One region of the Petroclostridium xylanilyticum genome, then DNA from elsewhere that is predicted to be linked to it. Evidence: a T-box and tRNA genes for the amino acid it is inferred to sense, from the RefSeq annotation. Region 1 holds a T-box; the other holds one or more tRNA genes.
What was found. The T-box of region 1 lies ahead of tyrS (tyrosine--tRNA ligase). A T-box ahead of a tRNA ligase gene usually reads a tRNA of that ligase, here a tRNA-Tyr.
Positions count from the first base shown of each region.

Region 1 (5,127 bases):
TACGGTTTAATAAGATGTGGCCTTTTTTTGTCTGAAAACCGGTAGTTTCAGGCAAGACTACGTTTCATATTATGTTTTATTGAAAACTAAAGATATACCATATGCATACTTTAAAATATTTTTAGTGAAGTTTAGAAAGCCACTTTAAAAAGTATATCTAACAAATTTAGAAAAATAGCTACTTTAAAAGTTTATAAGGGAAATTTAAAAAAATATTGCTTAGAAGATAGTTTGTACTACTAGTTAGAAGTTGTATTTTATTATACCAATAAGAACACTATATAAGTCACTATAACCAAAAAATATAACTAATTACAGATAAACAAAATAACAATTAAATAGGTTATATCGTTTAAGTCGGGAGCGTTTTCGTATATATAATATACCATTTTTTAGGTAAAGTCAATAGAATTTATAAATTTTGTACAAAATTTCACAAATTCTATTGATATAACCTCCAGTTATTGAGGAAATTGTCCTCAGTTTATTGAAATATTACAGCTTATTGTGAATAAACTATCGAAACCGATTCCAATAAGTTTTTGATAACTTTTATGACATCTCATTATTCTTTGAAAATAGGCTACTTATTTCCTGGCTTTAAAAGATATTTTTATATCACGGGTTATTAAGGCATGTAAAGTCCGTAAAAACAGGGCTGTCCCAAAAGTGAACAGAACCCCTTAAAGTAGATAAAGATAAAAACGTTTGTATTAATCTACTTTAGAGAGGTCAGTTCATGAATTCTACAGCTTTTTATTTAGTACAATGTAACTTTTATATTTTCCTATTAATTATTTTTTCAGTGCTATCTTATGATATACTTTTTTACCCTTTCGAACCATTAACTGATTTTCTTTAAAGTCTTGAGTTCCTATCACCAGATCAACGGTTTCAACTCTGCTGTCGTTTATATATAGGCCGCCTTGAGTGATCAAACGCCGCCCTTCTCCTTTTGAAGGGATTAGATTAGTCTTAACCAGCAGGTCTAAAACATTCATACCTTCTCCTAATTCGTCTGTAGTTATTTCAGTAGTCGGCATATCTACGGCATTTCCGCCTTTTCCAAAAAGAGATTCTGCCGCCTGCTGAGCCTTAATTGCTTCTTCTTCTCCGTGAACCAGCTTGGTAACCTCATAAGCCAATATTTTTTTTGCTTTATTAATTTCCTGGTCTTTTAACTGAGCCAGCTTTTCTATTTCTTCCAGCGGCAAGAACGTAATCAGTTTCAAACATTTTATTACATCGTCATCATGTACGTTTCTCCAGTATTGATAAAATTCGTAAGGAGATGTCTTTTCAGCATCCAGCCATAGGGCTCCCTTTTCAGTCTTGCCCATCTTTTTACCTTCACTTGTAGTTAATAGGGTAAATGTCATTCCATAGGCTTCCTTGCCTTCTACTCTTCTAATGAGGTCAATTCCTCCAAGGATATTTGACCACTGGTCGTCTCCTCCTAATTGGAATGTACAATTATATTTTTGGAATAACTTAAGAAAATCGTAGCTTTGCATGAGCATGTAGTTAAACTCTATAAAAGAAAGACCTCTCTCCAACCTTGATTTAAAGCACTCGGCTGTAAGCATCCTGTTTACCGAAAAATGCACACCGATTTCCCTTAAAAATTGAACATAGTTCAGCTCCAGCAGCCATTCGGCATTGTCTATCATTAAGGCCTTTCCTTCACCGAAATCAATGAATTTGGACAATTGTTTCTTAAAATTATTGGCATTATGCTGAATTTCTTCACGGGTCATCATTCTTCTCATATCGGTCTTACCGGTAGGATCTCCTACCATGGCAGTTCCCCCGCCTATGATGGCAATAGGCCGGTGTCCAGCCCTCTGCATATGTGCCATCACCATCATCTGCAGAAAATGTCCTACATGCAAGCTGTCTGCAGTAGGGTCAAACCCGATATAAAATGTTACCTTTTCTTTCTCAAGTATTTCCCTAACTTGTTCTTCATGAGTAACCTGGGCCAACAGCCCTCTTTCTTTTAATGTATCAAATACGCTGCTCATACGAATACCTCCTGTTTATATTTACTAAATTAAAAACAAAAAACTTTCTCACCCAGCATAAGGACGAGAAAGCTCGTGGTACCACCTTAATTCATACACCTGCGCCCTAGCGCCAGGTATACCTCATTCATAATTTACCGCTGTAACGGCCGGCAACCGTCTACACCTACTACTTATTCTTCAGTGCGCAACTCCGGAGGGTAATTCATATGACCATGTACTGAAGCCCTTGCACCACCCGGACTTCTCTCTGCATTGTAACCATGGACTACTACTAAAACTCCTTCATCGTCTTTTGTGTATTCTATCATAATTTTACTTGTGTACGCAAGAGTATCCTCAGCTTTTTTTAATGGCAACTGCTTCCATTCAAACCGGAGCCTGTACTGCAACAGCCGCCTCCCCCTAAAATTCCTTTTCTTGGGCTTTCATCATTGAAGGCTTTAATATCTTTGTCACTAAAATAATCCAGCGCACCGGCACACCCTTTTGCAGCACAATAGTATCTGGTAAATACCTGTTAGCAGTTACAATGGTTTTTACTATCTGCACGCCATTCTCAATTGTTGCAACACTACCAGACTTTGGAGCCGCAAAAGCATTCATAGAAATTATTTCCAAAAAAAACTCCCGGATATCCGGGAGTAAAGTAATACCGTTGAATAAGATAAATTAGAATTCCATTCTTTTTACAATCACACTTTCGATTTTCTTTAATTCATTTTCCAGGCTATTAATTTCTTCGTCAACATCTTCAATGAATTCTAGTATAACTAAACCTTTCTTGCTGCAAGCATTAAGGTCTTTACCAGCTTCATGAAGTCCCAATCTCGTTTTAATAATACATCCATTCTCAGAAAGCAGCTTTTGTACTGCTAAAGCAGCAGTACCTCTAGATCCAATCTCAATACCCATTATTACTTTTGCCATGATTTTTCCTCCTCTACTCATATGTTGTTATGACTTAGCATAGTATTCATATACCACAAAATTTCTGTCATAATCATTTTTTTATTAAAAAACAGATGTATCCATTTAAAATTTCTATATTTTTAGTTTTTTATATTCTTCCGCATATTTGAGTATTCTTTGTAGTGTTTTTTCCCAGCAAACCTGTACCTTATCAAATTTCATATTCGGTATATAGTAGGTTTCCATAACGTCATGTGTTTTCTTCGCTTTCTTAATGGTAGCAATTGTTTTATCAAGCAGCATATCAAACATTTCTGCATCATATGCCAGCTCAGCACTGTATTTTTCCAGAACAGCTTTATCTAAATAACTATCCAGATCAATACAAGAATCTGTGTTTATAGTAGAAACATGATATTTATTTGAAGTAGTAAAAGCCAAACCCAACTGTGAAATGACTACATGTTCAACTCTATTTTCAGGCTCCATAGGACAGTAATATGCTTCTACATTTAATCCTCTTTGTACTGCTGCATCAATCACTTTTGAAAGTAGTATTTCTGTTCCTGTTCCAGGTGCTCCTTTTACTATATATACATTGCTATTTACATTAATGACTGTTTCGAGATAATTACATAAGCCGTTAGGAGTAATTGCACTGCCAAATAATTTTCTTATATTGCCTACCTTATTATTAACCGAGATTCCACCAAATTCTTGTTGAATAATTTTCTCTGCTTCCAAGTTAACTCCTGCAGGATTCACCGCTTCTTTATGAATTGTAACAATATCATCATAAATACATTTAGCCGCTGCAAGGTATTTATATGCTCTTGCAAATAATTTGCCTACCATAGCATTGCTCTCCAATATCTGCTGTTTATTTTTCCTTAAACCGTCTTCATTCCAGAAGTCCCCCAAGTGTAGAATTTCATCAACCGCTCCAGGATTTTTAGGGTCCACTACATGAGGTGCCGTACCATCAAGTAACGCTACCTTAATATCTTTGATAACTACTCCATCAAGTGAACTGTTATCAGAAGAACAATGCATAAACTCTACATCATATCCCCTGTCTACCATTTGCATCCCTATACTTTTCATGAATGTCGACTTACCTACTCCTGGGCCGCCTTTGACGCAGATAATCCTTGTTGCTTCTTCCTGACCTAATATGTACTGGTAATAAGAATAAAAGCCTTTGGATGTATTTCCACCCGGAAATACGTGTTTGATAGCGCCTTTGCTAGACATAATAAATCAACCCCCTTGTTGATAATTATTGTGTTGTAATTTCTATAAATGATAATTGAAATGAGTAAATATTATTGATGATTTTGATTATCATTTATCATCCTTCTATATTAATATTGCTTAAAGCCGCTTTTGGTGCTTGTACCTATAGAATTTTTACAATTTCATTTCTTAAAAGATTGAATATTTAAAAATTTTAAAACCGAAAATTAATAATTGCTGAATTTTTAGATATATATCTCTGGATGAAAATTTTGATATTGACTTTAACATATTGGAATAACAATATATAATAATATTTATAGATGTCAAAAAATTTTTTAATGTTAAGGAGGTTACAGAATGGACAATTTTAATGTTGAGCAACTCATAGAAAACCTGAAAAAAAAGAACTTTAAAGCCAACTATTTTTCTAATGCTCATGAAGCCAAGACTGCTGTACTAAATGAAATTACACCTGGAGAAACTGTTGGTATAGGCGGCTCTATGACCATATACGATATGGAAATCCATAAGGAACTTCAGGCAAAAGGGCACCAGGTATTTTGGCACTGGCTGGTTGAACCTGCTGAAAGGAATGCCGTAAGAGAAAAGGCTTCCACCGCCGATGTATATCTATCCAGCAGCAATGCAATAACGATGAATGGAGAACTTGTTAATATTGACGGCATCGGCAACAGGGTGAGTGCCATGTTTTTCGGGCCTGGAAAAGTTATCATTGTTTGCGGTATCAATAAAATTGTAAAAGATTTTGAATCAGCGATCGACAGGATAAAAACTGTTGCCTGTCCTGCAAATGCAAAAAGGTTAAAACTAAATACACCCTGTGCTAAGACAGACAAGTGTTACGATTGTAATGTCAGTGAAAGAATGTGTAATATCACTGTAAAGCTTGATCGTCCACCTGCCGGTAAAGATATTCATATCTTTTTAGTAG
Region 1 covers NZ_NPML01000003.1:95,026-100,152, reverse strand. The annotation lists gene tyrS (tyrosine--tRNA ligase) at 795-2,024, opposite strand; T-box leader at 2,081-2,322, opposite strand; gene CIB29_RS01735 (hypothetical protein) at 2,430-2,630, opposite strand; gene CIB29_RS01730 (CPF_0552 family protein) at 2,697-2,954, opposite strand; gene CIB29_RS01725 (PRK06851 family protein) at 3,069-4,190, opposite strand; gene CIB29_RS01720 (lactate utilization protein) at 4,533-5,127, shown strand, end outside.

Region 2 (5,127 bases), on a different contig from region 1:
GAGAGAAAAAGGGAGGTTAAACGAGGGGGTACCCCTGGATAATGGCGGAACATTAAGGGTAGAAATGAACCATTATAATGTAAAGCTCCCAAAAAGCTGGGATAAATATTCATGTGATAATAGGATACTCCAGGTCTGTAAGGGATTAAAAGAAGATGGTTATTCCGTATTTTTAATTACAAAGGATATTTTTGAAAGGATAAAAGGAGATATCGTTGATGTAATAGCACAGGATTTCTTCAGTGAACAGGTCCCCAAATATGAAGAACAGTATACGGGAAGAATTGAAGTATATGCCCATCCAGATAAAATCAATGAATTTTATAGCAATCATAAACCGATAAAACTTGAAGATGTTGCAGTCTATCAAGAGAATGATATACCTGTAATACCCGAATTGGAGATTAACCAATTCCTGATAATCCATTCGTTTAATAATTCTAAACAAACGGCTCTAGGGAGATTTAACGGTAAAGAAATTGTACCTTTAAATTATTTAAATATTAATCCTTTTGGAGTTACCCCGAGAAATGCCGGGCAGAAATTCATGCAGGAAGCACTCTTTGCCGATACAGATTCAGTCCCTCTGGTAATAGTTAAGGGACCGGCAGGAACAGCAAAAACCTTTTATGCCCTGGCTGTAGGATTACATAAAATTCTTGAAGAAAGGACTAAAATGTATAGAAAGATCCTGATTCTCCGCCCAAATGTCATGATGGATGAAGAACTTGGATTTTTACCTGGAACAGAGGAAGAAAAGATTGCACCCTTTATGCGCCCAATTCGGGATAATCTGGAGATATTAATTGATAATGACGATGAACGCAGGTATTATAACGAAAAGGAACTAAAGGACAAAGTAGATGAATTATTTGACAGAAAAATTATCACCAGTGAGGCAATTGCTTACCTTAGAGGGAGGTCAATCAACCGTCACTGGGTAATCATAGATGAAGCTCAAAACCTAACGCCCAAACAGGTAAAAGGTATTATCACCAGGGCGGGAATGGGAACAAAAATTATACTTTTAGGTGATCCCCATCAAATAGACCATCCATTTTTGGATGAGCGTACCAACGGGTTATGCTACGCAGCAGAAAAAATGAAAGGAAGCAAGCTGTGCTGCCAGATCACATTGACGGAAAATGAATGTGAAAGATCACCGCTGGCTTATGAGGCGGCGACAAGGATGTAAATAAACCATAACCAAGGGTTGCAGCAGGTTTGGCCGGGATGCGGAATCTTTATCCGAAACCATTGAAAAAGTGCCCCTGATTCTAGAGGCACTTTTTCAGTGGTCTTAATCTTTAGTCTCTACTTCTGACTTCTCGTAATTAAAATACTTAATAACTCCCTGTACAATTAATTCAGCAATTTCATGCTGGTGACTTTCTTTTTGCAGTAATGTTCTATCAGTAGTATTTGAGATAAAACCTGCCTCAACAATTACACCCGGGGGAGAAGTTTCACGTAGGACCACATAATCACCTTTAGCAGCAAGATGTTTGGCCTTTGCACCTATATTTTCATAAGCTGAAAGGGTATTTAAAGATTGTTGTATACACTCCGCAAGATATTTGCTTTTTTCACTGGAACCATGGTAAAATACCATTGGGCCCAGTGTACTTGAACTGTTTCTTATGCAGTTGGCGTGAATACTGATAAAAACATCAGCCTGACTTTTATTTACTATATTTACTCTCGCATTAAGGTCTTCACGGTGGCGGCTGCCGTTCTTTTTATGGTCATCTAGTGAATCATCGATTTCTCTGGTCATAATCACCGATGCCCCTTTTGTTGTTAAATGCTGTTTAAGTTTAAGTCCAATTGCAAGATTGATATCTTTTTCAAGTACTTTTCCTTCATAGTGCGTACCACTATCTACTCCACCGTGTCCAGGATCGACTACGATAATTTTCCCTGATAATTCTCCGGTATGAGGTATTTTTTTTATATTTGCCCGGATAACGGCAGCAGGCAGTAAAAATAAAATAACAGCAATAACTGCCACACATATTATTCCTTTCCAGGTAATATAAATAAGAATACATTTATGCATCTTACCTGCTCCTTTAAACTTATTACGCAATAAATGTATTCTTGAAATGAAAAAATATTCGTATTTGCTAAAAAAAGTTTGAGATTAAGTAGGTCCTTCGGCACACTCACCGCAGTGGCCCATGCATGGCTTTGTTTGGTTGACCATAATAGTAAAAAAGCAAATCTGTTTTAATAAAAACATGAGAGATAATTAGATATATAAAGAAAAGAAGAGATATAATAATGTAAATTATAGTTATGGAGTAAATTAAACTTTGAATAATAGCATAAAATATATTAAGATATACAAGTGTCGCGGTGAGAGTCGCTAAGTAGCGGGGTTTAGCGCAGTTTGGTAGCGCACATGGTTTGGGACCATGGGGCCGGGGGTTCAAGTCCCTCAACCCCGACCATTAATTGGCATATCAAAATGTTTGACTAAAGTTTTGAGATGTGCTATTATATTTCTCGCAGTATAAGCAGCATAATTTTATGGGCGCATAGCTCAGCTGGGAGAGCACCTGCCTTACAAGCAGGGGGTCATAGGTTCGAGCCCTATTGTGCCCACCATAAATTAGATTAGATATAAATAAATATGTGTGCTGGCGTAGCTCAATAGGCAGAGCAGCTGACTTGTAATCAGCAGGTTGATGGTTCGATTCCGTTCGCCAGCTCCATCTATCTGGAGGGGTTCCCGAGTGGCCAAAGGGGGCAGACTGTAAATCTGTTGCTTCACAGCTTCGATGGTTCGAATCCATCCCCCTCCACCACAAAAACTGTAGCTAATATAGCTACAGTTTTTTTAATATTGCAGCATTTTGTATTATATTAACAGGAAAAGAGGAGTAGAATGAGTAAGTTTAATGCGATCGCTCTTGCAGTAACAGTAGGCATATTTTTAGCAGTTCAACCACCCGTTAATGCCGGTCTGGGGAAAGTAGTGTCACCAAGAGTTGCTGCGTTACATAGCTTCCTGACCGGAACAGTGGTATTATTTTTAATTAACATATTCTATAGAAATTTAGGTGCTTATGCAAGTATAATAAAAGTACATCCTATTTACTGGATAGGAGGACTTTTAGGGGTTGTAATAGTATTATTTACTATTCAAGTGATTCCGGTTTTGGGCACGGGTACAACGCTATCCATTTTTGTTGCAGTCCAACTAATAATTGGTGTGTTAATAGATCATTTTGGAATGTTTGGAGTACCTCGTTCACCCATTGGAATACTAAAAATACTAGGGATTGTTTTTATGTTAATTGGTGTCAGGCTGGTAATAAAATAATTTATTTAAAAGGGTATTTTTCTGTTGAATCTTTTATTTATTAGAGGTAATATTATATAGAAATGTGAGGTTGCAGATAACGAATTTTGCTTTAAGCACGTTATCTTTAAAAGTAGGAGATGATTAAAAATGAATGTCAAAAAATACATTATACTTGTTTTAAGTATAGTTAGTGTTTTTGTTGCAGTTACAGGGGGAATTATTGCAGCAAATCTTGCATTCCAATCTCAAACTTCTGAGAATAATAAGGCTCAGCCTGATGTGCTGGATAAAACACAGCCTTTTCAACTAGGTAAAAAGATTAATGTTTTAATCATGGGCACTGATGGCAGTGAAGCGCGTTCGGATGTCATGATTGTAGCAAGTTTGGATTCTAAAAATAAAAAATTAAATATGCTTTCCATCCCTAGAGATACAAGGGTGAAGATAAACAATAAGTACCAGAAGATTAATGCTGCATTAACGTTAGGAAAAGAAGAATTAGCAATAAGAAAAGTTAAAGAAATCACTGGCATGCCTATACACTATTATGTAACAGTAAATTTTAAAGGATTTAGAAATATTATTGATATATTAGGTGGTGTTGATATTGATGTACCGGTGAATATGAACTATGATGACCCGGTTCAGGATTTACACATCCATCTGAAAAAAGGTATGCAGCATCTAGACGGTAAAAAGGCAGAGCAGTTTGTACGTTACAGACAGTATCCGGAAGGAGATATTGGCAGGATTAAGGCACAACAAGCATTTATAAAGGCACTGTTGGAACAAAAACTAAGATTGGAATATCTATCTAAAGCAAATGACATATTTAAAGCAATTAAGGAAAATGTTAAGACAAATATTACTGCTGCAGACGTTGCTAAAAATTTATCAATGATAAAAGCCCTTAATTCTAACAATATACAGATGTATCAACTTCCCGGTGAACCTAAAATGATAAACGGTGCATCCTATTTTGTTGCCGATGATCAAAAGACCATATCATTAATAGAAGAAAGTTTTGGGTACAAATTAAGTTTAAAATAAGGGATTGTAATATATTTACACTAAAAAAACTGGTTAGTTTATGTTATAATTAGTAAAAAGCGCTTAAGAACCCGACATAAGTGTCGGGTTTTGTTTTGTAGATTGTGAGGTGAGGTTATGGATCCAGTAACTCATGCATTAATAGGTATGGGGATATCTAAATTGGGGGGACAGCCAATGTCCATGGATAATCCTGCTTTTGTGGGAGCTGTATTGGGTTCTATGGCGCCTGATCTGGATATTGTTCTGCAGAAATGGGGAGATTATGTATATTTAAAAAATCATAGGGGAATATCCCACTCGGTTGTGAGCCTGGCAGCTTTTGCAGGAATCATAACCCTGTGCCTGATGCCCTTTTATAAGCAATTTGTTTTTTTAAATGTATGGTTATGGTCATTTTTAGGCTGTTTATCCCATAGTGGAATTGATATGCTTAATTCCTATGGAGTTCAATTTTTGTGGCCGCTTTATAAAAAGAAGCTGGCCTTTGGGCTTTTCATTATCTTTGACCCTATTGTTTTCTTGCTTCTTTTTCTGTACCTAATACTTGAGGGTACCCTTGCAAATGCTATGTCAGTTGGTTTGGTATCCTATATCGTTATTCGTGCATCTATGCTGTATGGTGTTAGACATAAAGTTAAACTTTATTTTGATGTAACCAAGAAAGATGTAAATATTATGCCTTCCATGTTAGGGTTATTTAAATGGCATTTTATTGTGCGAAGGTCTGAAAGGATTATCGTTGGTGAAAAAAATGTATTTAAAAG
Region 2 covers NZ_NPML01000019.1:513,582-518,708, reverse strand. The annotation lists gene CIB29_RS14595 (PhoH family protein) at 1-1,195, shown strand, start outside; gene CIB29_RS14590 (N-acetylmuramoyl-L-alanine amidase family protein) at 1,301-2,059, opposite strand; tRNA gene CIB29_RS14585 (tRNA-Pro) at 2,377-2,453, shown strand; tRNA gene CIB29_RS14580 (tRNA-Val) at 2,535-2,610, shown strand; tRNA gene CIB29_RS14575 (tRNA-Thr) at 2,642-2,717, shown strand; tRNA gene CIB29_RS14570 (tRNA-Tyr) at 2,725-2,810, shown strand; gene CIB29_RS14565 (DMT family transporter) at 2,891-3,328, shown strand; gene CIB29_RS14560 (LCP family protein) at 3,458-4,360, shown strand; gene CIB29_RS14555 (metal-dependent hydrolase) at 4,478-5,127, shown strand, end outside.
Region 2: it encodes a tRNA-Tyr, which carries the amino acid that the T-box ahead of tyrS (tyrosine--tRNA ligase) is inferred to sense. The anticodon was not compared.